Regions from separate parts of the Carboxylicivirga agarovorans genome, predicted to be linked through region 3. Evidence: riboswitches for the same ligand, from Rfam matches in the RefSeq annotation. Region 3 holds a riboswitch; each other region holds the start of a gene.
The links. Region 3 has a riboswitch for cobalamin ahead of ACRD69_RS09700 (ABC transporter substrate-binding protein). Riboswitches for the same ligand answer to the same signal wherever they lie in the genome.

Region 1 (7,702 bases), on a different contig from region 3:
GGAGTATGAAAGTGAAATGCTGGCCGCTAACCCTGAAGAAGAAAGCGAAGAGGGAGGTGGCATTGTAATCCAGACAGAGGATATAGACTATTCAGTGCCATTGGCTGATGCAAGCGGACTGGAGAAAGGAGCAAAGATCTATAAAACCAACTGTGCCGTTTGCCACCTTGCCGAAGGACAAGGGCTGGTAGGACCAAACCTTACAGATGAGTACTGGATTCACGGTGGTAGCTTCGAAGATATTACCCGTATCATTAATAATGGTGTAGTGGAAAAAGGGATGATCGCCTGGAAAGGTCAGTTGTCTAAAAAGCAAATCCACCAGGTGGCCAGTTATATCACAACCTTGCAAGGAACCAATCCTCCAAATCCAAAAGCTCCTGAAGGGGAGAAGTATGTGCCAGATGCTGAATAGTTTATTATGTCTAACTGCTAAATTGTCGAATTGTTAAATTGTAAATATTGTTCTCAAGATGCATAGATATAATTTTGAAAAGCTTGAAGTATGGCAATTGGCAAGACAACTTGTAACGAAAATATATCTAACAACACAGAATTTTCCTGAGAGTGAAAAGTATGGTTTAACTAATCAGTTAAGACGTGCTGGGGTTTCAATTTCTTCTAATATAGCTGAGGGCCTAGGTCGGATTACTAATAAGGAACGAGCCAGGTTTATTGAAATTGCATATTCTAGTTTATTGGAGGTATTGAATCAGTTAATTTTGTCAAGCGATTTAGAATTTCTAAGTGAGCAGGAATTGCTAATTTACAGGGAGGATATTGATCTGCTTTCCAATAAATTAAATGCATTTCATAAAAAGCTTTTAATCAGTTAGTCAATTCGACAGTTAATCAATTCGACAATATAGCGACTATGACCAATGATTCAGAGAATAACTTCCGCGACCGAATAGTCACCATGAATGAAGAGGGGCGACGTAATTGGGTATATGCGAATCAACCAAAAGGTAAATACTATAACGCACGAACCATTGTAGCTGTAATTTTATTGGTGTTCCTGTTTGCCGCGCCACATATCCAGGTAGCAGGAGAACCATTATTACTATTTAATATTTTACAGCGCAAGTTTGTATTGTTTGGGGTGGTTTTCTGGCCACAGGATTTTCATTTGTTCGTGATTGGCCTGATAACCATTATTATCTCCATTGTAACCTTTACTGTTGTATATGGACGTGTATGGTGCGGTTGGGCTTGCCCACAGACTATTTTTATGGAAATGGTATTTCGTCGCATTGAATACTGGATAGAAGGTACTGGCGATCAGCAACGGATCAGAGCCAAAGGAGAAGACACCTTTGATCGTATCTGGCGCTCACTGCTCAAGCATTTCATTTTTATAATTATTTCATGGGCCATTACCCATACCATGCTGGCTTATATTGTAGGAGCTGATACGGTGCATCAGTATATTATCGGATCACCGGCCGACAATATGAGTATTTTTATCGCCATCATGGTGTTTACAGGCGCTTTCTACTTTGTATTTGCCTATTTCAGAGAGCAGGTTTGTTCGTTGGTTTGCCCCTATGGTCGCCTGCAGGGTGCTTTACTCGACAACAATACCCTGATGGTCACATACGATTTTAAGAGGGGTGAAGGACGTGCTCCGATGCGAAAGGGTGAGGACAGGGCTGCGGCCGGTAAAGGCGATTGTGTTAACTGTAATAAATGTGTTAATGTTTGCCCTACTGGAATAGACATTCGTAATGGTATTCAGCTGGAGTGTATCAATTGTACCGCCTGTATGGATGCCTGTGATAGTACCATGCGGCGTTATCAGCTGCCCGAGGGACTGATCAGGATCACATCCCAGAATAATATTAACAGCGGCTCTGGTTTTAAATGGACGCCCCGTATTGTTGCGTACACAGCTCTTACGACTGCATTGATCGGTGTGTTAATTGTTTTATTCACACTTCGTTCAAGCTATGAAACAACCATACTGCGCGTACAGGGCTCCTTATATCAAAAGCTGGATGAAAATACCTACTCAAATATCTATAATTATAAGATCGTCAATAAAACCGAAAACGAGGGTAACCTGAGCATTAAACTGGTCTCTCCCGAAGGAGTTGTTGAATTGGCCGGTAATTCGATGCTTGTCAAGAAGCAGGAGAAGATACAAGGAGTATTTTTGATCAAATTAAACGAGAGTGAGCTGTCAGGAAGCAGTACCGAAATAGTTTTAGGGGTATACAATGGTGACGACTTAATTGAAACCATTCATACCACTTTTGTCGGACCATAATTAGAGTATCCTTAACCTATAAATTTAGTATTATGAAGTTTAATTGGGGACACGGAATAGTCCTTGTTATTGTATGTGGTGTTATTGGTTTTTTAAGTCTTGTATTTATTACAACACGAGAGCGCATTGATATGGTAACAGATGATTATTACCCAAAAGAGTTGAAATACGATAACCAGATTGAAAAGCAAAAAAACTATAATGCCTTAAGTCAAAAAGTTCAGGTTAACATTGATGGTGTTTTTGAGATTAGTTTCCCTGATAACATCGCAAATGCCGGCTCCATTAAAGGCATCGTGCATGTATACCGGCCATCGGATAAATCACTGGATATTGAGGAAGCAATAAAGCTGGATGAACATTATAAAATGCGTATTCCCTTAAGTAAGCTAAAAAGTGGTAAGTATGAGCTCATTATAGAATGGCAGGCCAATGGTCAGCCTTACCTCACCAAGCAAGATGTTTTTATAGACTAGTCGTATCATGAATATAATAGAAGGATTTATTTTTGGCTTTTTAGGGAGTTTGCATTGTGTTGGAATGTGTGGTCCTTTGGCTTTAGCATTGCCTCTGCCTACGCGTTCGAGCACCCAAAAGGCATTTGGCGCTTTATTGTATAATTTTGGCAGGGCATTCACCTATGGCATTTTAGGGCTGATATTCGGATTACTGGGAGCAGGACTAAAGTTATCGGGTATTCAGCAATGGGTATCAATTGCCTGTGGCGCGATTATGATATTGTCTGTCGTGTTGCCGGGTGTGATTAAAATGCCTAAAACGTCAAACAAAGTATCCAATTCCATTTATTCTACCTTAAAAAAGAAGATTGGCGATTCATTAAACCGCAAACGACTAAGTAATTTGCTTGTTATCGGCGTACTTAACGGCTTTCTGCCATGCGGTTTGGTCTATGTTGCAATTTCCAGGGCAGTAACCTCCAATACAATCAGCGACAGCGTCATTTTTATGGTGTTTTTTGGACTGGGAACACTTCCTTTGATGTTTGCAGTGGCTTATTTCGCTAACATCATTAAAAGCCGTTTTTTGCATCAGCTTCGCAAAGCTATGCCTGTTTTCATCATAATCCTCGGATTGCTGTTTATATTGCGTGGACTGAACCTGGGTATTCCTTATATCAGTCCGGAGTTCAAGGAAGAAACACAGGAAGTAAAATGTTGTCATTAGATAGTTTATAGGTTTATAAGTCGATGAGTTTATTGGTAGAACTGATAAATTGTCGAACTGATTAACTGTTGAACTGATAAACTAATAAACTGTCGAACTGTCGAACTGTCGAACTGATAAATTGATTAAGAACTTCGATGTAATTAAGCCACGCTCTTGTGGTGATCCGGGTACACGGATTATTCCTTTGGAATGAGATAAGCAAGCTGCAAATAGCAGGCTGCAGGCCTGCCACATCATAGCCCGGGGCAAAGCTTAGCGACGTGCCGGGGTTAGCAATACAAATGAAAGACCGGTGCCTCAGCAATTGCTCTTCAAAGCACTAATATGCCTTGCACCGGCATAGCCAATGCCCGATCATGATTAAATTTTATGTGATATGTTGAATTGATGAACTGAGGATTCCTATAGCTATCGTGAGATTAATTGTAGTATAGTTTATTAGTTTAAAAGTTGATGAGTTGAATGTTCAATTCAGTAATTTATCTGCCTGCCTATTGAGCAGCGGATCTAAGCGTCTGACAGTCCAATTGTCTAAGGTGTAATAGTCTAATATCTAAAAGCCTATTAACAATCAGTCTAAAGAGTCAAACTTTTCTTTGAAAAACATTTTTTACCTCGTCCAATTGCATTAGTTTTGCACTCGATTTGGTTCACAAGGCATTTACCGATGCCAGGTGATGAAAAGGGAATGCCGTGAAAGTCGGCAACAGTATCCGCTGCTGTAAGTTCCGTCCGGGTTTAACCGGAATAAAAGCTGTAATCAACAATGCCACTGTTCAGGGGAACGGGAAGGCGATTATGGTGGAACGAGTCAGAAGACCTGCCAGATAAAATTCAATTGTTCGCGTCATTCGGAATAAATGCAGGACGATACATATTTCATTGTATTCTCTATCCGTTTTGTCAGAGCAGTTATAATAACCTGAATATTTGAAATGAGGTTTAAACTGTTGATATTGTTTGTGGTGTTATCATTGCCTGTGATGGCCGATGATGAGGTGCGTGATTCCGTTAAAGTGCAGGAGGTTGAGATTACCGCTTCGCGATTGGCTCATTTCGCTGTCACAGAAAAAATGGAGGTCGTTGATACTTTGGCAATTGAACGTTATGCTACCCAATCTTTAGGTATGCTTTTACAAAAGACATCATTGATCAATATTCAATCGAACGGTGGTGTTGGGGCTCTGACAACCGCCAGTCTGCGAGGGGCATCATCGAACCAAACTTTGGTAACATGGAATGGTTTACCGGTTAACTCCTTAACTACAGGAAGCGCTGATCTTTCAACTGTTTCAGTTGGTGGATTTAATGATGTCAGAATTACCTATGGAGCATCAGGTTCACTTTATGGAAGTGGTACAATGGGAGGAGCCATTGAACTCTCTAGTCAGCCACAATGGGGTCAGGGAGTGTCCGGAAGAGTAAGAGGGGAAATTGGCAGTTTCTCAAGCTATAAAGGCAATCTTCTGCTTAATGCATCTGGTCACAATCTGTCTTATAACGGACAATTCTTCTATCACGATGCCAAAAATGACTTTAAGTATATTGATGAATTTGACCATGGTAAGCCAGAGGAAACTTTGGATCATAATGAAAATACGGTATTAGGAACAATACACAATTTATATTGGAAAGCAGGTAAAAACCTGTTTGATTTTGGTGCCTGGTACCAGGTGAAAGAGAAGAACCTTCCTGGATTAATGGGGGTTGGACCACCGGTAAGCCATCAGACACAAAAAGATTCAACCCTGAAGGCTTATGCTGGCTGGAAGCGGTTGATAGGCAATTTTCGTTTAGATGCACAAACATCATATTCATTTGACTTTTTGCGTTATACCGATAAAGAACGAGCTGACAGTGAATCGTACAAGATCTATTCAGAGATAACAGCCAAGCGATGGTTATCTGATGTGAGCACGCGTTGGTATTTGCAACAAAATTTAAGCCTTGATGTCAATGGCCGGTATAGTTATTTAAAAGCGATTACCTCCAATTATGCTGAAGATATAGTTGAACATGACGTTCGGCTAAATGCTGCTGTAAAATATTCGCCTGAATTTGGTGTTTTTATTGCGACAATAGGTAAAGACTGGTGCAGCTCTGAAGCTGATAAGGTCACACAAGCTATTTATGAAGATGGTGAGATAATAGATTATGAAACCGTCGAGAATACGCTGCCCAACCCACCTCTTATGTTTTCGTTGAGCGGAAAAGTAATTGTTTCTCCACAATGGCTGGCTATCAGGGGAAAGGTGGCAACACACTTTCGTCGCCCGACTTTCAATGATCGCTACTGGGTTCCAGGAGGTAATATTTTATTAAAGCCGGAGGAGGGTTATAATATTGAGCTGGGTGCCGATGTGTTTGAGCAAAGAACGATAATGGGTGATGTAGGCTTTGATGTTGCATTTTATTGGAGTAATAATGATGAATCTATTGCCTGGAAACCAAATGAAGTTACTGGTTTATGGGAAGCATCCAATACCGGTGCTATAGTTTCACAAGGTGCTGATTTAAGTATAAATCATGGTTTGCAATTGGGGAAGTATCAATTAAGTAATAAAGTGATTTATGGGTATAACGATGCCTATGATAATAATGCTGAAAGTGATAAATATAAAGAACCCCTTGGTTACCGACCGAAACATACCTTTAAATTAAGTTCTGACTTTATTGCTTCGCGTTGGAATGTTGGAGCTATGCTTTACACCCGCTCAAAATGTTATACATGGGAGGGACGTCAGGTGGATGGTTATGCATTGGTCGACCTTAATGCTGCTTATACTTTGAATGTTTTTTCTAACGGGGTTAACCTGATGGGACGTGTGGAAAATGTACTTGGTACCTCCTATCAATTGGTACGTGCATACCCAATGCCTGGAAGAGCTTATTATTTAACTGTAAATATAAATTTCTAACAATTAATACACTATGAAAAAGGTTTTAAGACTTTTACCGTTTTTCTTAATGGCAGTTGTTTTGTTTACTGCCTGTTCAGATGATGATGATGATGTTACACCTAAAGTGAGTAGCATTTATGTCCTTAATGAAGGTAATGATAATGGTTCGGTTTCTATTGTAGATGAGAACGATCAGGTAACAAACAATTATTATGAAGCAGTTAATGGATTGCCATTGGGTAAGTTTCCGCAATCAATGGCTGTTAATGACACACATGTGTTTATTGTTGTAACAACTCAAAATGGTGCAGGATATGTTGAGGTAGTAGAGAAAGAAACATTTAAGCATGTTACTTCAATTACCGGGTTTTCTTACCCTCGTGAGATTACATTAATGGATGGTAAAGCTTATGTTTCAAATGGAAATGGACAAACAGGAGAGTGGCCAAACACCGTTAAACAGGATAATGAAATTTACCCGATTAACCTTTCTGATTTCTCAAAGGGAAATGCTATTGGCGTAGGTGCCGGACCTGAAAAAATGGTTGTTTCCAATGGTAAATTATATGTGGCTAACAGTGGTGGTTGGTCAAATGATGACAATACTGTAACTGTGGTTGATACTTCAAACGACCAGGTTATTGAAACCATTACTGTTAAAGCATGTCCTAAGGATATGGCTGTCGATGCCAATGGAGATATATGGGTTTATTGTGGTGGTAAGCCTGATTATTCTAACTACCCTGCCGTTACTTATGCTGATGCCGGACTGTCAAAAATTACAACTTCATCAAGCGATGTTACTTCATGGGATATTGCTACACCAAGTGGTGCTGTTAAAAGCATAGCTATTAGTAAAAATGAAAAAACCGTTTACTACATTACTGATGCGGTTTATGCAATGGATATTGATGCAACAGAGTTGCCGGAAGCTAAATTTATTGATGAAACATATTATGGTATCGATGTTCATCCTAACACAGATGATTTGTGGTTGTGTAAAAAAGTTGATGCTACAACCCCAGGTACTGTTTTTGTGTATTCAAAGAACGCGGAAATGGCGAAGCAATATAAAGTTGGGGCAATGCCTAACTCAACTGTATTTGCAAATTAAAATACTCCCTAACGTTTCCTCACTTTTGAGGAAAGTTTCACTAGAGGCCGGCATTCGCCGGCCTTTTTTTTGCTTATCTGATCACAGTAATGGTATTTATAATCGGTATAATTCAAATAATTAAAAAAGGAATAATATCTTTGGTAGCTTTATTGATAATATTAAATCGGATATTTTGAAAGTAGACTACTGTTTATTGTTTAAATATCTGAAGACTAAAATATTAAAACT
Region 2 (7,702 bases), on a different contig from region 3:
CTTTTAAACGCACGGCATTTTTTCGTATTTGCTCACGCCATTGCGGGTTTTCACCTACCAGTTGCAGGCCTTTCAGGGCTGCTCCTGCAGCTGCGCTCACCGGTGAGGAGGAACCGTCAATGACATGACCATGCTTGACGTGATAAATAAACTCTTCTGAACCTGGGATAAATCCTCCGTATGCTCCAAAGGCCTTTGAAAGCGTGGCTCCCATAAATAAGCGGTCTGATTTGAGCTTAAAGTAATCGTAGGTACCTCTGCCATTAGTTCCAATTATTCCAACCGGATGTGCATCGTCAACCCATATGACACCATTGTACTTTTCCGCGATGGCTAAATATTCAGGGATCGGAGCCATCCACGCCCATACCGGAAACATGCCGTCGCTTACGATCAATGGCTTTTCAGAGGCCTTTAAATGTGTTTTGATCTGATGTTCCAGGTCTTTTGAATCACGGCTCTTGAATGTAAAGATCGGAACACCTGCTGTTAAAGCAGCTTCTTCATTGCAGTAGTGAACCACTTCATCCATAAATATAATGTCAAACCTGCCCATGGCTTTTAATGCCTGAATGCCTGCAATATTACTGAGATAGCCCGAGGGCAGATAAACAGCATCATCGGTATCAAAGAACTCAGCTATTTTGGTGTCCAGCTCCAGTAATAAATCTGTAGTACCAATTCCTGAGCGTGATGTTGCACTGCTTATACCGTACTTTTGCAAAGCGTCGATGGAAGCTTTTATAATGTCGGGGTGGTTGTGTAACTGAAAATAGCCAACACCTGCAAAGTATAACATTTCTTTGTTTTGGATATTGGTGGTGGCACCGGTAGGTCCCTCCAGAATATATTTGAATGGAGATTGGTTTGTATTCATTGTTTTAGTTTTAGAATCGCTTATTGAGATGGCTAAAGATAAAAAAACAAAAGATGTAATACATAATACCTGTGCTTTATTTTATGAGTTTCACTAAGAATTGCTACAAATACTGATCAGTTATAGCTATTTCCTTCATTTGAGTGAAAAACGCAAATTATTTGACTGAATTAGGCAAGCAATTCAACTTTTACCTTTGTACATTTGTCATACTAATTACCGATAAACATCGACTCATGGATAAATGCAAAGGGCAATTTATTGAGTGTGATGGCCTGATGGTGGCAGCTACTTTTGAAACAGATACACCCCAGGAACATCCGATCTATTATCCGGCCAATGTATTGATATACGTTGAGCAGGGAACGCTTCGTCTCAATATTGACAATGATATACACATGGTAGGTGAGGGGGAAATCGCTCTCGTGCGTAAGTATACTTATGGAACTTACTTTAAAACCTGGGAGGATACACAAAATGGTTTTCGTGATCATGTATTTGTACTGGAAGATAGTTTTATTAAAGAGGTGATTGGCACCTACTCATCACCACAGGGCTTTATGCCATGTACTGTTCCCATGGTTAAGTTGCCGGCCACCGTGCTGCTCATCGGATTAATGGAGTCCATCAGGACTTATGTATCAGGTCTTGCAGAGGTTGAACGCCCGCTTATACGCTTAAAAACCATGGAAGCCATTCATGCAATTACCTCGGCTCAGCCCGATCTCTTGCACGTATTCAATGAATTCTCAGATCCTGCACGTGCTGATCTCGTGCCTTTTGTTGAGAATAATTTTACACATAATGTGTCTTTGGAGAAGTTTGCAGAAATGTCGGGGCGCAGCCTGTCAACCTTTAATCGTGAGTTTAAGAAAGCATTTAAAAGTTCACCCCATAAATGGATCAAACAACAGCGTCTTGAACTGGCCAAAAAGCTCCTGTTGAATTCAAACAGAAAAGCATCAGAAGTTTACCTTGAGGTGGGCTTTGAAGACCTGGGGCATTTCAGTCGTTCTTTTAAAAGCCATTTTGGCCTGAATCCATCAGAAATAAAGAATTTATCAATAGCATTATAACAAAACTAAAAGATTCGTATCATGTTAAACTTTGATTTTTATAATCCAACGCACATTGTCTTTGGAAAAGACCGTCTGGAGGAATTGGATAAGCTTGTTCCGCAAAATGCCCGGGTATTAATAACCTATGGAGGTGGGAGTGTTAAAAAGTTTGGGACTTTACCTAAAGTTACGGCAGCATTAAAAAACCGACAGGTATTCGAATTTGAAGGCATAGAGCCAAATCCTAAGTTCGAAACTTTAATGAAGGCTGTTGAGGTCGTTAAAAAAGAGAGCATTGACTTTCTATTGGCAGTAGGAGGCGGTTCGGTGATGGATGGCACAAAGTTTATTGCTTTGGCTGCTAAATATAAAGGAGATGATCCTGAAAAGATCTTAATGGGTGGTGCAGGAGCACTTGAAGAAGCTGTTGCATTGGGCACGGTAGTTACCTTGCCTGCCACAGGCTCGGAAATGAATATGGGCGGTGTGGTGACTTACAATGGAGGAAAGCTCGTATTTATGAGTCCCCTCGCTTTTCCTAAGTTCTCATTCCTTGATCCGACGCTAACCTATAGCCTGCCACAAAAACAAGTCGCCAATGGTGTTGTTGACGCCTTTGTGCATACAACAGAGCAATACCTGACCTTTCCGGTTGACGGACGCTTTCAGGATAGAACAGCTGAAGGTATTCTGCAGTCCTTAATTGAGGTAGGGCGAAAAACCATGGATGAGCCGGAAGACTATGATACACGTGCCAACCTTGTATGGAATGCAACAATGGCGCTTAATGGAGTAATTGGTTCGGGTGTACCGCAAGATTGGGCCACTCACATGCTGGGTCATGAGATAACGGCTTTCTATGGTGTGGACCATGGGCAGTCGCTGGCTATTATTCTTCCTTCCTTATTGCGCTTAAGAAAGGACAGTAAAAAAGCAAAGCTGCTGCAATACGCCGAACGTGTATGGAATATCACCTCAGGCTCTGATGATGAGAAAATAGAGCAGGCAATTGCTAAAACTGAAGAATTCTTCCATAGCCTTGGCGTAAAGACGAAATTGTCTGATTATGGCATTGAGGCGTCTGGAATTGAAGGTATGGTAGGCGGTTTAGAAGCCAAGGGATTAAAAGCCTTATCTGAAACACGTGACATTACTCTTGATGTAAGCCGTCAAATATATGAAGCTGCATTGTAGACTATCACAACAACATGATTGAAGAGCTAGCTACCCGCTAAGCTCTTTTTTCTTCTTGCAGAACGGCATAAAAGCTGATGAATGATAGTATTTTCGAATAAGCTGTTTCATCATAAATAAATAACTATGACTGTTATTGATAAAAATAAACCGGTACTGGTGACAGGAGCTTCAGGGTATGTCGCTGGCTGGATAGTAAAATCCTTATTAGATAAAGGTTTAACTGTTCATGCTGCTGTTCGTAACCCCGAAGCGAGAGATAAATTACGGTTCCTGGATTTGTTAGCAGATAATGCTCCGGGTACAATCAGGTATTTTAAGAGTGATCTGCTGGAACAAGGCTCATATGACGAGGCTATGGAGGGGTGCGAACTTGTTTATCATACAGCATCTCCTTTTACCTTGGATGTTCACGATCCTCAAAAAGATTTGGTTGATCCTGCCAAACTGGGAACGCGCAATGTATTAGAAACAGCCAATCGATCTCATTCAGTAAAGCGAGTAGTTGTAACCAGTAGTTGCGCTGCTATATATGGCGATAATATTGATGCAGAAAAGGTTGCTGGTGGGATTTTTACCGAGGACATATGGAATACCAGTTCTTCGCTTGACCATGGTGCATATTCTTATTCAAAAACATTGGCTGAAAAAGAAGCATGGTCCATCAGTGAAAAGCAGAGTAGCTGGGATTTGGTCGTTGTAAATCCTAGTTTAGTGCTGGGACCTGCTGTCAATCCACTGGCTGTTACCTCTGAAAGTTTTCGTCTTGTCAGGCAAATGGGCGACGGAACAATGAAGGCCGGGGTGCCTATGATGGGTTGGGGTGTTATTGATGTGCGTGACCTTGCGGATATTCATTATCAGGCTGGTTTTGTGCCTGGTGCTGGTGGAAGATATATTGCATCAGGACATAATACCACGTATTTTGAGTTGGTTAGGGCGCTGCACAATAAGTTTGGAGAGAATTATCCACTTCCGAAAAAGGAACTTCCCAAATGGCTGATATGGTTAATCGGACCAATGCTTAATAAGGCCTTAACACGTCGTTTCGTAACAAGAAACATCGGCTATAAATGGAAAGGCGATAATTCGAAAAGTATCAGGGAACTGCATGCTGCCTACCGACCGCTATCAGAAACGATGATCGATATGTTTCAGCAGTTAATTGATAATAAAATCATATGATCAGATATAAACTACCCACTATTTCAGATGGGTAGTTTTTTTTTAGATCCTCATTAAGGTCAAATATTTTGTACTAAAATTCAACTGATAGTATTTTTAGATAGAATTATAATATTACATTTGTCGTCAAATTAATGGTGAGTCAGAGTCAACCTATTCGGACTTTGACGGAAAGAGGGAATCCGGTGTGAATCCGGGACTGTACCCGCAGCTGTAAGCTCTTTTAACTCCATTGCATAAGGTCACTTTTCGCCTGCTGGCGAATGGGAAGGCGCAATAAGGAGGGAGTAAGTCAGAAAACCTGCCATAGTAAATTAAATATTAATCAAAGCTTTCGGGTTTAAAAGTTTGATACATGAATAAAAAGCAATTCCATATATAGAGCCATAAATGGTTAGTGTCAACAGGCATTGGCGTGTTGTTTGTGCTCCCTGGTGAGCATGATACCGGCCTGTATGCTTATTTGATACTGAATGCTTTTTTGTGCATTGTACTTTCATGCCGGAGCGTTTAATTACGCTATGAAAAAACACTTACTCTTATCCTCACATCAGGATTGCACGCATTGGGCTATTAATGGTTTAAACATCGTAATGGCTTAGTATGCAGTTCTATCCGATTCATATTAATATAAAAGATAGGAACTGTTTAGTTGTTGGTGGCGGTAAAGTCGCTCAACGAAAAGTGAATAAACTCCTTGCAGCCGGTGCTGCCGTAACTGTTATTTCCAAAGATTTAACACCGGCTTTGCAAGAGTTGGTTGATACTAACAGGATCAATAAATTGAGGCGATCTTATGAAAAGAATGATATCGCCGGATTTTTCCTGGTATTTGCCGCTACCAACGACAAAACAACCAATCAGCTTGTAGTATCAGATGCGCAAGAACATGGTGTATTGGCCAATAGTGCTGATGGCGCTGATAAAGGTGATTTTATTATTCCAGCCAGCTGTCGGGTCGGGCATTTAAATGTAGGCATCAGTACAGAAGGTAATTCTCCCGCATTATCTGCGTGTCTGCGTAAATACCTTATGGCTAAATTATCATGCATAACGACCGATTCAGTGGCCTTGATCGCTGAGAAACGTCAACAAATGCTGGCATCTGGTCATCCAAAGCATGAGGCCGAAATGAAGGCCTTGATCGATGAGCTGATCAGTCAAATTGAAAACAACAACGTTAACCTTAATTCAATAAAATGAATCCTGAATATGGTAAAGTATGGCTGGTAGGTGCCGGCCCCGGTGATGCCGATTTAATAAGTGTCAAAGCCCTTAAACTGCTTCAAAAGGCCGATGTGGTGCTTTACGACTACCTGGTAAATACGGAGCTGCTGGACTATTGTTCCGCTAATTGTGAACGCTTGTACGTAGGCAAAAAGAAAGATAAGCACACGTATCCCCAGGAAGAATTGAATCAATTGCTGGTGAAATATGCCAATAAAGGTAAAACCATTGTGCGCCTTAAAGGAGGCGACCCTTTTGTGTTTGGCAGGGGTGTGGAAGAAATTGTAACGCTTATCAATCATGGTATCGATTACGAGGTGGTTCCCGGTATTACTTCAGGCGTTGCAGTTCCGGCCTATATGGGTATTCCCGTCACAGCCCGTCACGTTGCATCTTCTGTAACCTTTGTAACCGGTCATCCTGCTAAAGGTAAAAGCTCAGTGGACTGGCAGGCACTTGCAAAAGCATCAGATACACTGGTGGTCTATATGGGGGTAAGCAATGCCGGTAGAATCGCCAATGCATTAATAAGTGGAGGTAAAAACGAGGATACCCCCGTGGCTTTAATAAGGTGGGGTACCTACCCGCAGCAAGAGATGCTGACAGCCACACTCAGTACCATTAAGCGAGCAATGGAAGATAAAGGCTTTTCACCTCCGGCTCTAATGGTCATTGGTGAAGTGGTTAGCTTTTCCAAACAGCTTAAACCCATTATTCAATCTGTTAAACATCAAGAACTGGCATATGTCTGAAAAAGGAGTTTTAATTTGTGGTCATGGTACACGTGTAAAGAGAGGTGAAGAAGCCTTTTTGAAATATACCAAACAAGTAGCGGCATTATTGCCGGAGTATGAAGTGGAAGCCGGTTTTCTGGAATTATCAGCGCCCGATTTTGAAGAAGGTGTGAAGCGCCTGGCACAAAGGGGTGTAAAAGAAATAGTGGCCGTTCCCGTGTTTTTGTTTACAGGCTTGCATATTCAAAAGGATATACCATGTATGTTGTATCAACTTCAGGCTAAATACAAGGTAAGCATTAAGATGGCACATTATATTGGCGATTGCGAGGAGATGATACACCTGTCGAATGACCTGATCGGAAAAGCACTGGGTGACCGGCAGGTCGATCCTGAAGAGACCTTATACTTTGGTTTGGGTGTCGGAGCATCTAAAATAGCGGCCAATGGTGACCTTGCTCGCTTAACCCGAATGGTACAGGAATCCAATAAATATGCCTTTGCCATTAATGGTTTTTGTAGTCGCATGACCTACCCGTCGGTGGCTGAAGCCTTGTCTGTTTGTAGTCAATTACCTTACAAAAATATCGTGGTGGTGCCTTATGTGTTCTTTCCGGGTGTGTACATGGATAAGGCACAGGTATTATTTGATGAGTTCGCTCAGCGACATCCCGACCGAAAGGTATTTGTAGCACCATTATTAAGTGAATCAGACCACCTGGCACAACTACTTATTAAACGATTGAAAAGTGCCGAGGAAGGTGAAGTAGACCTGATCACAAGTGTAGATAAAGAAACCCTGGAGCATTACGAGCCACATCACCACCATCATCACGGGCATGGACATCATCACGACCATGATCACCATGATCATGCTAAGAACTGTTGTGGTCATCATCACCATTAAAAGCAAGTCATGAGTAAAGAAACGATATATGGCGTAGCACTTGGGCCAGGTGATCCGGAACTGATAACCATTAAGGCTCTGAAAACATTACAAAGAGCTGATGTTATTTATTATCCGGTGACGACCAACAGCAAAGGCATAAAAAGTTCAATGGCCATGCGTGTTCTGGGTGAATTAGAGCTTGATGGAACAAAGCTTAAACCTGTCAGTGTAGCCATGAAATATGATCGCTCCGAAGTCAATGCAACCTATCGCCAACTGGCTGCCAGATGCATTCAACACGCCGAAGCAGGTGAGGTAGTAGCAGTGGTCAGTGAAGGTGATATTGCGTTCTACAGCACCTTTGCCTATCTGATAGATGATTTCAATAATGCCGGGATTAACTATGAGATGATACCCGGTGTTCCCGCTTTTATTCTTGGTGGATCCTTAAGCCGGCAGGCAATATGTACACAATCGGATAAGGTATTGGTCGTACCGGACTTGAGCAGTGAAGCTCAATTAATAGAGCATGTGTTAA
Region 3 (7,702 bases):
GCTATAATTGCATCACTAAAGAATGTCAGATAATTAATGTTTGCCTGGGAAGAGGGATTTTCAACCAGGGCTATATCAATTTCCTTTTCCAGTAATTTTTGTTCCATTTCAAATGAGTTACCATTGATCATGTATAACTCTATCTGCGGATAACGCTTGTGAAAACCCGCTATTACATCAGGTATAATATATTGTGAAATGGTTGAACTGGCTCCAATACGCAACTCTCCTTTAAATACATCACCCATACTTCCCAGTTCAAATTCGAGTTCACGATATGCTTGCCGAATTGCCAGCAGTTTTGAATATGCCAGTTTACCCGCTTCGGTCAATAGTATTCTATTGCCTTTTCGCTCAAATAAATCAACCTTGTATTTATTTTCAAGCTCTTTAATATGCTTGGTCACGGCTGGCTGACTAATAAACAATTCTTCTGCAGCCTTTGAAAAACTCAGGTTCTCAGCTACAGCCAAAAAAACAGTATCGCGGTAATCCATGGTTTAAAAATACGAATTACACGATTAATGCTAATGCAAATCATCTGATTAATCGGGGTAATGAATCTGATATCCCATTTAAAGAATAAGAATTCAGGCAGTATAAATAGATTTACTGATATGTAAAACGTTGGAATCCAATATGTGTTTGATTGAGCAAATCAAACAGTTCAAGAGAACCTCAACAATGAACCCTGGATATGTTTCAACGAAACAGAAAATAACCGAACATTATTAATTGCATCGCACCTTGAACTAATTACTATAAAACAAGAACTATTGATTAATTTGCTGCAATAAATCTTCAATGGTCCGCAAGGCATGTTTGCTGCCATCTGTTTGATGAAGCACATATGCTCTATTGGCATTTTCGTCAATCTCAATTAATGGGTAATTCCCCTCATCATTTGTTGTTTGATAGCCTTTCCGGTTTAAGGCATGACTGAGCCATTTGTATTCTATACCTTTACCTACAACCCTTATGGTTTTCAACTGCTCCTGCTCCACTTTAAAGGCTCCTCGCTCATTATCAAACAAGATTCCCTCTTTTTCAAAGAAACGCCTGAAACCATCGGCAAGAACCAAATCTTCGGGGATACCTGCTTCCAGATCACGACCTTGAGCTATTAACCAGATTTTATCTGCCAATTGTAAAGCCAGATCCAAATCGTGTGTAGACAGCAGAATGCCTTTATTCTTCGTCTTAGCCAGTTTTTTAAGCAATTGAACGATCTCAATCTTGCTAGGCAGATCAAGAAAAGCAGTTGGTTCATCTAAAATAATTAGCGGCGTATCCTGAACCAGTGCCTTAGCGATCATAGCTTTTTGGCGTTCTCCGTCACTCATGCACACCAATTGACGGTTGGCAAAGCCATGAAGACCCACATCATTAATGGCCTGCAATACCATTTGTCTGTCCTGACGGCTTATTGTTCCAAAAAAATCGGTATAAGGGGTGCGCCCCAAAGCTACCAGGTCAAACACAGTCATATTGGTCATCTGAAGTCGTTCGGTTAAAACAACACTCACAACCTTTGCTAGCTGGTTACGCTTATAGTCATGCAATTCCTTTCCCTTAACTTTAACAACACCATTGATTTTAGGAATAAATCCGCTCAGGGTTTTGATCAAAGTTGATTTACCTGCTCCGTTTGGTCCCAGTAAGCAGGCAAACTCTCCTTGTTGCAGTTGCACATTGATGTTTTTGTGCAACACAATTTCCTTTGCCGTATTTCGATTATACCCAACCGTTAAATCCTCCGATTGCAATAAGATGGCTTTATCCATTAAAATTGAGTTTACGGCGTTTAATAATAACTGATATAACAATAGGTGCACCAATCAAACCTGTCACTACATTAATAGGCAATGCTCCTTCAAAGCCAGGCATTCGGGCAATTAAATTACAAAAGAGGGCTAATACAGAACCCGCTAATATAACAGCAGGTAATAAGACCTTTTGATTACTGGTACGAAACAATCCTTTGGTTAAGTGCGGTACAGCAAGTCCCAAAAATGCAATTGGTCCGCAAAAAGCTGTAATAGCTGCAGTCAACAAGCCGGTACACAGCAATATAGCCAAACGGGTATTTTTTATATTAATACCAAGATTCTCAGCATAGTTTTCGCCCAATATCAAAACATTCAGGGGCTTTATTAGCAACAAACTAAAAATCAAACCAATCACAACAACCGGAATCAATATGATCAAATGTTCCCAGGTGACATTCGAAAAACTGCCTAATCCCCATATGACATAAGCATGTACATCTTCTTTGGGACTATAAAATTTCATCACTCCAATTATGGCTGATGCGGCGTAACCAACCATAATACCAACTATCAGTAATATGGTGTTATCGCGTAATGCCCGGGCAAAAAATACGATCAGCAATAATATAAAGAAGGCTCCTACAAACGCAGCCCCAACAACTGTCATATGTCCGATCAAACCATAACCACTAATACTGATCCCCAAAACATTTCCTGCAAATAACAAAACAAGGGCAACTCCCAATCCTGCGCCACTGCTAATACCAAGAATAGATGGTCCTGCCAATGGGTTCCTGAATAATGTCTGCATTTGTAAACCACCAACTGCCAAACCCGCACCGGCCAGTACTGCGGTAATAGTTTGAGGTAATCGTGATTTTAAAATGATTGAATGATAAGCATTGCGTGAAGCCTCTTCCCCCATCAATACCTTGATCAAGTCATCGAATGGAATGGCAACTGAACCAACTCCAATATTAAGCATAAAAAGAGCAATAATAAGGCTTAGCAGTAATACAAAACCCATTATCCATTTATAGCGATGCTCCTCCATTATTCTTTTGTTAGTTTATGAAAATAACGCGGTTTATAGCCATCCAATACTTCGGGATAAATGGCATGCACCAAATCGCTTAATACAATATGTGGTTGCAATAAACCTTTTTCGAAATACAGTGAATTAGATGCATTGGTAACAACCATATTTCTGTTTTTATAGGCATCAAAGTCAGTATAACGATCATCAATTTTAGCAAGCTCCGAATAAGTCAGCTCACCAGGGTAATTAATGATTAACACCCAGCAATCTGTATGTTCTGCTTTATCAATAATGGTTTCATAATCCAGTGATAAAGATCCGGTACCTTTTGTTTCTTTATAGATATAATCCGTTCCGGCATCATTAAAGAAGTTGGCCATATAGCTTTCTCCGGCAGGTGAGTACCAGATTCCCTGGTAAATGTGCCCGGTAAAGACCGTATGTTTAGCATCTATATTCTCAACCTTCTTTTTAACTTCCAGGTAAGCAGTTTCTATTTCTTCAAATATCTGCTTTGACATTTCACCCCTGCCAAGAAGCTCACCCATAAAAACAATCCATTCAGCACGTCCAAGAGGTGTATGTTCTAAATAATCCGCATTAGTCAACACTGGAATACCTGCACTTGTTACTGCTGCAAAATGATTGTCTTTAAATGGTGAAACCATCATAAAATCCGGTTCCAGATCAACCATTACTTCCACATCGGGCGCAACAGCCATACCAACATTTTTTATACTACCATTGCTTATGCCTTCCTGAATATAATCATCGGAGATGTATTGCGGCTCAGCAACGCCTTTAATGCCTGACTTCACATTCAGCTTATCGGCATAATTTACCATTGTTGAAGATAGCGCTATCCACTGTTTGGCGGGATAGCCTATTACATAGTCATTGGTTTTCTGAAGTTCACTTTTCAATGACTCTTCATAAAACAAAGCAATGGATTCGTTTTTAGTACTATCGCCCCATGGATCATTCAATACAATTTGTCGATAATCTTTATAATAGCGTATTTCAAAACCTTTCGCGTATTTAGGTTGAAAAACACTATCAGGCTCATTCCCTGTTGTGTCAGGTGAGTTTCCTTTCTGTTTAGTCTGGCAGGCGCCCAGAATCAGCAATAATGCAAATACAATAGTTGAAAATCTAATCATCTCTTTATCTCCCGAAAGCTTATGAATCAATGTGGTTATTCAAACAGGTTTTCCGGCTCTCTTTCATTGCTTTACCTTCCCATTACATGCGCAACAGTGGTTAAAAAAACAATGCTCCTCTTCAGGCACAGATTACGGCTGCGGGAACAGCTCAGGCATTTCACCTGATTCCCTTTTTAAATAACGATGCAAAAATAGTTTATTTATTGGAATTAATTCTTCAAAAAACATCACGTAGCTGCATTCTCAAAGCAATATTCCTTATTATAACGCCTCATTTGCTCCAGAAAGCTTTCTAAATAACTAACTTCAACGTTTATGATATTTCCTTCGTCATCGGTTTTAAGCTCCAGTTTCGGATTTATAAATCCTGAGTAAGGAGCCACGTTCAATTGGCTATAACGTTCTTTGACCTCCCGATGAATAAGCGGGTCCACTTTTACACCGTATCGCTCAACCAATTCTTTGGCTGCAGAATAATCACCCTGTGACTTAATGCGTTGCACCTCCTTGAGCAGCTGGCCGAATAATTGGCGCAATAGCTTATGATCATTAATGACAAAATAGCTTTTACCATTCTTTGTCATTTTTTCAATAACATTTCTCTCCGCACCATGTTGCATCACCCATTTGCCAACCAGTTGACGGTTGCGCATGTGGGTTTGCTCAACATTAGCTCCAATGCCAATACGTGCCATCTGAACCATTAAACCATTTCTGATATAAGAATTATATTGCGCCTTAGCTACGTCCATATGAGGCACAAGGTTCAGTTCCAGCATTTTTTCATCGGCCATAAAATACAAGCCAAACAAATCTGCGCGTGCCTCTTCTATTACAGAGCCATATGCCTTTAGTGCATCCGAACGAACCCCAGGCTCCAACTTACCTGAACCATGTCCGACACATTCATGTAAATGCGTATGCAGATTATCGGCAATGGCGCCATATTTTTTATGCAAAGCCAGTTCCTCCTCATCATAGGCAAACTCTTCAATTACGCCGGAGCTGAGGGATGCCATTTCGTATGAGTGGCTGATATTTTGAAGTGACACCGATTTGGAACCATGCAATTCCCTAATCCATTCTGCATTGGGTAAGTTAATGCCCAAGGGAGAAGCAGGGTAACAATCGCCACCAAGCATAATGGCATTAATAACCTTCATTGAAACACCTTGCACCTCTGTTTTCTTGTGACTATCGGCAACAGGTGAGTGATTCTCAAACCATTGCGCATTTTCACTAATTACAGATGCTTTCTTGGTTTCTTCCGTATCGATAATGTTCACCAAACTCTCCCATGTGGCCTTAAATCCTAACGGGTCTCCATATACTTCAATAAAACCATTGATAAAATCAACTTCTCCCCCTTGCTCTTTTAACCATTCAATACTGTATTGGTCAAACAATTTCAGGTCGCCGGTTTGATAGAACTGATACAGCAGATCAATGACTTCTTTTTGCTTATCGTTTTCAGCAACTTCAGATGCTTTTATTAACCAATGACAAATTCGCTGTATTGTTTCGGAGTACTTACCACCTACTTTCCAGGTTTCTTCCATTATCTGGTCATCCAACTTTAGCAATCGCGAGTTCAACCCATACGACACGGGCTTTTCATCAGCTCTATCTATTTGCTCTTTATAGAAATTCTCAGCCTCATTCTGCGTCAGGTCTTTATAAAAGTTGTTAGCCGAATGTATGACCAGATCCTGATCTTCATCCTGGCACACCCGCTTTGACATATAGAATTCATCAAACAGTAATTCTGCCAGTTGAGCCAATACCTCTTCTCCGCTCTTTTCCCCGACTTGATTTAATTCCTGTTGGTTAAGCCTTTGAATCCATCTATTTAATTGATCTTCATCAAATTCAGGTTTTAATTTTTCGGTACTGTAATGATGGTGAATACCATTGGAAAACAAAATGCGCTTGTAGAGAACTTCAAATTCTGTAAATCCCTTCTCATCTGATTTAATATGACCATACAGAAGATCCATACATCGTCTGAGCCATAGGTTTTTTTCATTATTCTGATCCCAAATAATATCCCTGCCACACAAGGCGGCTTCTGCTAAATAATAGATATATAACTTCTTTTGGAGTGTCAACTCATCGAAGTTGGGAATATGATATCGTAAGATTCGAAGGTCGGCAAATTGCTCAACCTGGTATTCAAAATTAGGCATTAGCTATTAGTAAATAGGTAGTAATAGTTTATTCATTATTTCAATCCATAGCGAGCAAGCCGCTATTGTCTTGGATTTCTAAGGTCAATATCCTTTTTTAACTCCCACACCCCTTTGGTAAATTTAAAGGCGTTGTATGAAAAGTCGGGGCCGTAATATTGGTAAACGCCCCTGAACATTGGTTCCTGTGGCGCAAGGTTATCATATACAATCAATTTTTCCCGTGCATCATATCTTAACATCATAGTAGCTTTAGCCGAATAGTTAAATACGACACGGTTACGCGTGAATCGATCTACTTTAAATATGGGCATTCCAAATCTCAATCGATCATTTTGAACATATAACACATCAATGACACGTGTTTTGATAAACTCGTCATGGCCTTTGTAGCCTAATAGTGTATAGTAGGTCTTATTACCACTCGCGGTTTGAATTAAATCCAGATATATGGCTCCATACCATTTCTTGTCAGAAAGGGTTGATCGTTCGGGTGATTTGATTTTTGAGCTCGTATCATTTAAAGGTATAACTTTTACCGAACTACCCTTTAAAATAACAGCTCCGTAAAACACCTGGTTAAACCCTTGTTTCTGGATATTATAAGTACATATTTTAACTTTCTTATCATCTGAGATAAGCGTTTTCATACGTTTAAGCTGACTAAAAGGCTCATCAAAAAGCTCTTTATTTGTCCATAAACGATACAATCGCTGCTGTAACTTTGTATTAAATGCATCCTTTTCTTCATCGCCTGAGATGGTCTGCAGATCTTCAAACATACACTTTGTTACCAGATCTCTTGCATCAATAATCACGCGTTTGCCCAAAGAAACTGTTAAAGCATACAACTCATTTTCCGAACTTTTTAAATGGTGCGTAAATGTGATTGAATGGTTACTTTCATTAAGGTTAAACTCTTCTGAAAACCCATATGCCTTTTCTTCGTACCTTACCAGCCACTCCAACTGATAAAGTCCGTTATAAGTTGCAGAGCCGAATATTACTACCGACAAGATATCATCATCTGACTTAACAATGTGGAGCTGATCAGTATAGGTGCGAATTTCATCAATGTCTTTACCCGATTGCCAGATACTTTTTAATTCCTTGTTCAGATCCAGTAACTCAAATCTCTTTTTATTGGGGTCAGTTGTTGAATCCAGTTTATTAAGTCGTTCAGCCCACTTTTGATGTGTTTGCCCATTTACCATCAGAGAGCAAACAATGAAAAGTTGAAGAATTATCAATTTTGTTTTTATCATTCCATAGGTATTACACGCCAAATTTAAGAATAATTGCACACAAGCGGCTATAAAAAAAGGTAGTCTGTTGACTACCTTAGTGCTGTATTGTTGAAATATGATCAATCCCAGTTAAGTAATACTTTCCCGCAGTTACCCTCTTCCATTACATCAAATCCTTTTTGGAAGTCATTGATATGATATTGATGTGTAATAATCGGAGATAAGTCTAATCCTGACATTAACATTTGCTCCATATGGTACCATGTTTCGTACATTTCACGACCATAAATACCTTTTA
Region 4 (7,702 bases), on a different contig from region 3:
CAGTTATCATTTTCAAGCTTGTATTGAAATCGATCGTGCATTCTATTGGCCCTTCCCTGCCAAAACTCGATGGATTGAGCTTTTACAACATAACCACCCCAATGCTCTGGGCGCGGTATCATCTCATCTTTATATTTTAACTCCAGTTGTGAATATTTTTCCATTAACTCCTGGTTGTCATTGACAACTTCACTCTGATCGGATGCCCAGGCACCAAGCTGGCTTTCACGTGGCCTTGACTGAAAATATTCGTCAGACTTTTGTGAGGCTACCCTTTCAACTGTACCCCTGATCCTCACCTGTCTCTCTAATTCAGTCCAGAAGAAGTTAAGAGCCGCTTTGTTGCTGGTATTCAACTCCATTCCCTTTTCGCTGTTGTAATTGGTAAAGAAAACAAAGCCTCCATCGCATACCTCCTTTAACAGAACGATGCGACAATTGGGCATACCATCCTTACTAACGGTTGCAAGTGTCACTGCTGTTGGTAAGTTACACTCTGCTTTTATTGCTTCATCCATCCACGTATTAAATTGCTCAAAAGGGTCCTTGTGCAACTCTGATCTTTTTAAAGCTCCCTTATGGTAATGCTCGCGTATATTGGCCAGTTTGTTCATAATTCATAATTAATGATTCATCATCTGGGTAAACAAGATTTTTATGGCAATGGTTTAGTCCATGCAGTAGTTTTAGTCATTGAATTTTATCAAATCCTGATTTTCCTAATGGAAATAAATATTAATCTTATTATGTTTGGTGCTAATAATAGAAGACTCGTTTCGTTTTAACTATTGTTAAACCTATAAATGAATTCATAATGACACTAAAAAAAGTATTAGCGATCACCTTGCTTTTATTATTCCTGGTAAGCAGTATATTAGGTTTCTTTGCGGTATTTGAAGAAAGGTGGATCAGATCCAGCGTTCTTTTTGGCTACTCTATTGCCATCTTATTTTTCAACCTTAAACTCATTAACTCCATTGAAAAGTCGTAAATACCTTTTAGGCATATACTGATCAGAGAAAGAGCAATTATTCACCGGCTCTATTTTTTCATCCTGAGCTAAGGTTTAGCAATAAATTAATTTTCAAACCTTTTTATCATCTGTTTGTTCAGAGTGATAACAGATAATTTCCCAGGCTTTGCCGGGGTTATGATACTTTTGAACATGAAGATATATACTAAAACAGGAGATAGAGGACAAACTGATCTTTTAGGAGGAATAAGAGTTAACAAAGATGATATCAGGGTTGATGCATACGGTACATTTGACGAAGTCAATTCATTTATTGGATTACTGAGAGCTAAACTTGAGCCCAAACACGAATGGCAGGATAAATTGCATAACATACAGGTTGAGCTGATGAATACCATGAGTCACCTGGCAACACCAACTGAGTTGAAGGAGAAAAATACAATGCCATTGCCCGATAATATGGATAAATTTTGCGAGCAATGGATTGATGACATTGAATCACAGTTAAGCAGCCGATCAGATCATTTTATTTTACCCGGTGGAAATGAAGTTTCAGCATTATGTCATGTGGTTCGTTCTCAACTGCGCAGGGGCGAACGAAAGCTGACGGCATTACATCGTGAATATCCGGTTGAACGACCCATCTTACTATTTATTAATCGTTTATCTGACCTGTTCTTTAGCTTATCGCGGGCGGCTATGGAAGAAGCTCATTTACCCGAAGAACGGTGGAAAGCTTTTTTATACAATCGTGGTAAGTAAGCACAAAGCTTTTTATTATACCTTTGTCAGCTAAAGTTATTAGCGATGATTGAAAAGCATACCTGTCGCCAGATTGGCGTGATAGTAAAAACGCATGGCATAGCCGGAGAAATGGTTATTCGGTTATTTGACGAATTTTCTATCGACGACATGGACACGGAGTTCCTGTTTTTGGATTTAGATGGTGGGTTAGTTCCCTTCTTCCTGAATGAAGCACGCGAAAAAAACCAGTCTGATGTGTTGGTAAAGTTTGAACAGGTACAAAGTGATAAGGCAGCTTTGAGCTTAATGGATGCGCCTGTATACGTCAATAAAACAAGTGAGGAAAGTGCAGGTGAAGACGCTGCGGAGGCATTCTCAGCATATCAGCTGGTTGGATATCAATGTCAGGCTGTTGGCCATGGTCACATTGGCGAAATCATTGCTATACGTGACATTTCCAAAAACCCTTTGTTTGAAATTGACAATGACGGAGAAGAACTTCTGATACCAATTGTTGAGCATTTCATTGCAGGAATAGATGACGAGCAACAGTTGGTAATATTTGATTTACCTGAAGGTTTAATTGATATGTAAACCTGAAATTAAATCAAACGTTGAATAGTAAGACCTTAAGGCTGATCAAACCTCAAGGTCTTTTGTTTTTTAGTAGGATCTTTTTTCCCATTGTGATATGGCATCCCGCCATTCGGGCAATAGCTCCAATGACTCTTCAGTTCTCTTGTTAAAGCCAACCATTACCGATTTACAGCTGGCTTTAACAGATTTAGTTTGCTTACACACAACCTGTTGCACCATCTTTAAACTCTTTGTTCCAATGGCCACTATAGCTGTTTCAACTTCCAGATCATCTTTAAGGTATACCGGTGAAAAGAAGTCAGTGTTAATATTGACAACTATTACAGTTTCATCGCCCTTAAAAACAGTATCTCCAAATACTTCATTGAGGTAATACATGCGGCCTAAATCAAAATACTCCTGAATTGTGGTATTATTGACATGGCCCAGTCCGTCAACATCGTTGAAACGAACCTGAACCGCGGTACGGTGATTAAATTGAATTTCTTCCATAGGTTTATTCGCGAATGATTTTCACCTGACCATCCTTTGTCAGCTTGATAATACTTGATGGTTGTGGATTATTTATTTCCTCCTGGCGAAAATTAACAATGTAATCTACACCTGTTTTTATAACATCACTGACTTCTCCAAAATTTAGCGGTGATGATTCCCCACTAATATTGGCAGAAGTTGACACAATTGGTTTTTTAAATCGAGCACATAGCTGATTGGAGAACTTTTCTTCGGTGATACGAATACCTATGCTTCCATCTTCACCCAAAAGGTTAGAAGGCAGGTTCTTGGCATCATCGTATATGATAGTTAATGGTTTGGTTGTTAACTCAGCCATATCATAAGCCACTTCAGGTATGTCATTTACGTAGCCGCCAAGTTTAGCAGTATTATCTAACAAAACCAGCATGCCCTTTGTGTTTAAACGTTGTTTTAGCTTGTAAATACGTTCAACCGCTTCTGCATTGGTAGCATCACAACCTATTCCCCAGATAGTATCGGTAGGATACAGAATAACACCGCCATTTCTTAATACTTCGAGCGCCTGTTTTAAGTCGTCGTGCATAATAATAAATTTTGGTGAAAGATAGGAAAAAGCGGCTACAGTGAAAAAGCACAAGACTACATAGACAATATGAATTAAAAGAACTACGCTTAGGTTTGTTTGAAACATTTGTAGTATCATTGAACATTTTGGCGATAATTCCTTTTTCCTTTACAAAAAATATTTACTTTTGCGCCGCATTTAGGTTTGCGCTGTGCTTAACCGGCCAGTGCAATGAAAAGGGAATCCGGTGTAAATCCGGAGCTGTACCCGCAGCTGTAAGCCCCTTCGTATTCTGAAATCTGTATGCCACTGTTGACCAATGTTCAATGGGAAGGCTTTTCAGAATGGGGTGAGCCAGAAGACCTGCCTGTTTGCGCGACAGTATTCTTTGCTTTCGGGATAAAAGCAGGTTGATAGCTTTAGCGTATCATACATTTTTATTTCCCTGTTGAATATTGTCTGTTAAGAACTTTTTTAATAGACAAATACATATGAAACAAATCGTTACCAGTGCAATATTCGCACTTTTATGCCATTTGGCATTTTCACAAACAATGGATCAGGATACATTTCTGATCAAAGAAATTGAGATTGATGCCGATGTGGTATTCACCAAAAAACAGACAGCCTTAAAAACAATCGCTCCACTCAAACACATTCCCATTGCAACATCAAGCGTTAGCAGGCAGATGATTGATATAAGGGGAATTAACAACATTAATGATGCCATGCGCTACACGACAGGAGTCAGATCATCGGTTAATTACGGAGGTTTTCAAACCTTTACATTCAGAGGATTCGGACGTCCGGTTATTATGGTTGATGGTATGCGCGACGAACGAATGAACTGGTCTAACAGTGCTCCTGTTACAAGTCTTACGGCCGTTGAAAGCATCGAATACCTAAAAGGTCCTGCATCTGTAATGTATGGCCACTCAGCAGTGGGTGGAATTCTTAACATCGTTCGAAGGCAACCAAGCGCAACGGCTAACTATAACGCTCGTTTGAGCTACGGCACCTGGAATAATAAACAGATGCAAATTGGAGCGGGTGGTGCACTAGGTTCACAACTAAACTATCGTTTTGATGCCGGTTTTACGGATAGTGATGGTTGGCGTGATAATAATACTGAAATCGCCAATGTATACCTGGCTTTTGACTATCGGTTATCGGATGGCGATGTAATAAAGCTAAAGATCGGTGCCAATGATGACTTCTATGGAACTGAAACAGGATTACCAGCACTATCACAAAACGTATTTGAAACCAATTCAGGTAAACAGGTATACGCTATTGGTGACCTGCCTGCAGGCTTCAGGCGTGAGCAACGGTATAATGACCCTGCCGACTTTCTAAAACACACCAACAGTAATATTGCTGCATCCTGGGAGCATGCTTTTAACTCAAAAAGTAAGTTGATCAACAGCATATCATACAACAATGATGATATTGATTATTTCTCAACTGAATCACTAAGTTACCTGAGTTCTGATAATGCTATTTACGACCATTACTATAAGAACGGAGATAGCAAAAAGTACATTTGTATAGACAGCCTGCAGCGAACATTCCCTCTGCGCTTTTCACATAAAACCAAAACATACCAGTACAATGCCGACTATTATAATCAGTTTACTACCGGTTCGATAAAGCACAATGTAGTGGCCGGATACTCTTTTTTGTATGTTGACAGAATAAGCTATAAGGGATACAACCTTCCGGGTTTAGGGGATGTTGAAAACAACCCTGATTTGATTTATGACTCGTCATACGATGTTTACGGACAAGGTTTATATGCTAAAATGGCGGTATCAGATCCAATCCTTAACCATGGCTATTTAAAAACTCAATTCTCGGCTGCAGCAGTAATGGATGATCAATCCCATGGATTGTATTTTCAGGATTTAATGGACATTTCAGACCGACTTAAGTTCATGATTGCCGGGCGCTTCGATTACTACAGATATGCCCGAAGAGACGCTGGTATTACAAATGGCCTCGATTATGAATTTGATCCGGAAAAACCAGAGAAATCAATCACCAATAAAGCCTTTTCGTACCGGTCAGGCTTAGTGTATCTCCCTAATGAAGATCTATCCATATATGCATCTGCATCTAGTTTCTTCCGCCCTTTACGCACTACTTACAATGAATCATACATCTATCTGGATACCGAAGGAGAGCAATTCTATCCGGAAGATGGAGAAGAACTCTATGAACCTGAAAAAGGCTATCAGGCTGAAGCTGGATTCAAGTGGGAATTAGGAAATATAATAAGCGTAAACGGTAGTTTCTACTATATACAGAAGGAAAACATAGTTGAATACCTGGGCAGAACAAATGATGAGAATCAACATCGAATTTACGGACAGGTTGGCAAAGTTGACTCCAAAGGTTTTGAATTAGATGCAATTGCTCGTCCTGCAGTGGGACTGTTTATCAATGCCGGATACAGTTTTAACAAGGCAGAGTATCAGGAATTTGCTGACAACCCTTATTCCGATGGTTCAGCAAAAGAAGGGAACACCCTTCGGAACGCCCCTGAAAACCAAGTGTTCGCCTGGGTTAATTATACCGTTCAAAGTGGTATATTCAAAAAGCTTAGTCTGGGATTAGGCGCCCGTTATACAGATGATATTTTCACCAGTTCTTCCAATACATACGTATTACCATCATATACGGTATGCGATGCAACCATGGCTTATTCATTTGATAAGGTAACACTGCGCATTAATGCCAATAATATAGCTGACGAAGAGTACTACGATAATTCGGTGTTCAGTAACCAATATATTCCAGGCATGGGCCGCTCATATGAAGCCTCAATCAGTTTAAATTTTTAGAACAGATAAATGATAAAGCTATTAAAGAAATACCTGTTTCTCATTCATAAATGGACAGGATTTGTGATGGGTTTATTATTCGTGGTCTGGTTTATTTCCGGCTTTATAATGATCTACCATTCCTTTCCCAAACCGCGACCACAAAACTATTTTCATGGCCTGAGTAAATTCTCAGGTCATGAAACCTTATCATCACCAAAAGATCTTTTAGATAAATATCCAGGATCTGAAATCAGACTTGAAATTGTAAACGAACAGCCCGTTTATCGATTTCCAGGTCGAAAGCCAGCAATATATAATGCCAGCAGTTTAAAACAGCTTCGAAGCTTAGGCGAAACTGAATGCCGGCGTATCTTGAAATCGAATTTCCCGGCAGACATGATAGAGGTCAAGGAATTGAATGATTTTGACCAATGGATTCCCTGGTCATACTACAAAGCTTATTTCCCCATTTATAAATACAGATTAAATGACAAGCACAAAACCCATGTTTATGTATCATCAACAAAAGGCGAAATTGTACAGGAAACAACACATAGGTCAAGGGTCTATGCATGGATGGGAGCCATTCCTCATTGGTTGTATTTCAAAAATTTACGCTTACATTCAAAACTATGGTCAGATGTGATTATCTGGCTAAGTGCTATTGGTTGTATTGTATGCATATCAGGCATAATAAGCGGATGTATACGCCTAAAAAGAAAAAAGGTACAGTTTCATAGTCCCTATAAAAAGAAAACGCTTAAATGGCATCATATAGGAGGCTTACTATTTGGCTGCTTTGTATTCACCTTCATATTAAGTGGCCTTATGTCATTAGCCGATATACCGGACTGGGTCGTCAAGCGGGAAAAGTCTGTTAATTATTACCAACTCTGGAATAAGCAGATTATTAGTGATAGCACTTGTCATCATGGATTTACACAATTGTTACAACATAATGAGACAGCCACAGCCAAACGAATAAGTTTCAATAATATTTTAGGACGGAGTTTTTACGGTGTTTATTCCAATAAGGCAAATAAGCCCGATTATTACACGATCAAAGAAGGTAAGATAATGTCGCTTCCGAAAGTTTCAGATTCTTTGTTGGAAAGAAATCTTAAGACACTGATTCCGGATAAACACTACAAAACAGAACTGTTGAGTGACTATAATTCGTTTTACCGGTACAATGCCAAACGTCTAATGCCTTTGCCTGTATATGAAGTAACTTTGGAAGATCAATTTAATACCCGCCTGTTTATCGACCATCATACAGGCAAATTACTGAAAGTAACGAATAACTCAACTCAGTTGCAATGGTGGCTATATCAGGGCTTGCACACATTCAAATTTGGTTGTTTTTCTCATTACGAGGGACTGAGACAAACATGGTTGATATTTATTTCCATGGGAGGAACAATTGTAAGCCTGACTGCTTTTCTATTATTTGTTCGGTATTTGAGACGAAAAACTAAAAGCCAACTACACAAACATTACAGATAACCTGAGGGCGAATTC

Region 1: linked by a shared signal. The riboswitch ahead of ACRD69_RS16320 (TonB-dependent receptor plug domain-containing protein) and the one ahead of ACRD69_RS09700 (ABC transporter substrate-binding protein) in region 3 are both predicted to bind cobalamin.
Region 2: linked by a shared signal. The riboswitch ahead of ACRD69_RS22425 (precorrin-2 dehydrogenase/sirohydrochlorin ferrochelatase family protein) and the one ahead of ACRD69_RS09700 (ABC transporter substrate-binding protein) in region 3 are both predicted to bind cobalamin.
Region 4: linked by a shared signal. The riboswitch ahead of ACRD69_RS06015 (TonB-dependent receptor) and the one ahead of ACRD69_RS09700 (ABC transporter substrate-binding protein) in region 3 are both predicted to bind cobalamin.

Annotation. Positions count from the first base shown of each region.
Region 1 covers NZ_JBNGPA010000017.1:125,328-133,029, reverse strand. The annotation lists gene ACRD69_RS16345 (c-type cytochrome) at 1-415, shown strand, start outside; gene ACRD69_RS16340 (four helix bundle protein) at 474-836, shown strand; gene ccoG (cytochrome c oxidase accessory protein CcoG) at 875-2,269, shown strand; gene ACRD69_RS16330 (FixH family protein) at 2,302-2,745, shown strand; gene ACRD69_RS16325 (sulfite exporter TauE/SafE family protein) at 2,753-3,454, shown strand; cobalamin riboswitch at 4,087-4,299, shown strand; gene ACRD69_RS16320 (TonB-dependent receptor plug domain-containing protein) at 4,393-6,375, shown strand; gene ACRD69_RS16315 (hypothetical protein) at 6,389-7,471, shown strand.
Region 2 covers NZ_JBNGPA010000040.1:5,117-12,818, forward strand. The annotation lists gene ACRD69_RS22405 (aminotransferase class I/II-fold pyridoxal phosphate-dependent enzyme) at 1-877, opposite strand, end outside; gene ACRD69_RS22410 (helix-turn-helix domain-containing protein) at 1,114-1,953, shown strand; gene ACRD69_RS22415 (iron-containing alcohol dehydrogenase) at 1,975-3,129, shown strand; gene ACRD69_RS22420 (NAD-dependent epimerase/dehydratase family protein) at 3,256-4,314, shown strand; cobalamin riboswitch at 4,436-4,637, shown strand; gene ACRD69_RS22425 (precorrin-2 dehydrogenase/sirohydrochlorin ferrochelatase family protein) at 4,918-5,517, shown strand; gene cobA (uroporphyrinogen-III C-methyltransferase) at 5,514-6,293, shown strand; gene ACRD69_RS22435 (sirohydrochlorin chelatase) at 6,286-7,182, shown strand; gene cobI (precorrin-2 C(20)-methyltransferase) at 7,192-7,702, shown strand, end outside.
Region 3 covers NZ_JBNGPA010000007.1:44,161-51,862, forward strand. The annotation lists gene ACRD69_RS09685 (LysR substrate-binding domain-containing protein) at 1-497, opposite strand, end outside; gene ACRD69_RS09690 (ABC transporter ATP-binding protein) at 774-1,784, opposite strand; gene ACRD69_RS09695 (iron chelate uptake ABC transporter family permease subunit) at 1,777-2,823, opposite strand; gene ACRD69_RS09700 (ABC transporter substrate-binding protein) at 2,823-3,968, opposite strand; cobalamin riboswitch at 3,994-4,194, opposite strand; gene ACRD69_RS09705 (dipeptidyl-peptidase 3 family protein) at 4,199-6,157, opposite strand; gene ACRD69_RS09710 (hypothetical protein) at 6,220-7,422, opposite strand; gene tdh (L-threonine 3-dehydrogenase) at 7,524-7,702, opposite strand, start outside.
Region 4 covers NZ_JBNGPA010000004.1:8,784-16,485, forward strand. The annotation lists gene pdxH (pyridoxamine 5'-phosphate oxidase) at 1-614, opposite strand, end outside; gene ACRD69_RS05990 (hypothetical protein) at 815-991, shown strand; gene ACRD69_RS05995 (cob(I)yrinic acid a,c-diamide adenosyltransferase) at 1,166-1,735, shown strand; gene rimM (ribosome maturation factor RimM) at 1,781-2,311, shown strand; gene ACRD69_RS06005 (acyl-CoA thioesterase) at 2,381-2,806, opposite strand; gene ACRD69_RS06010 (L-threonylcarbamoyladenylate synthase) at 2,811-3,374, opposite strand; cobalamin riboswitch at 3,540-3,741, shown strand; gene ACRD69_RS06015 (TonB-dependent receptor) at 3,848-6,199, shown strand; gene ACRD69_RS06020 (PepSY domain-containing protein) at 6,209-7,687, shown strand.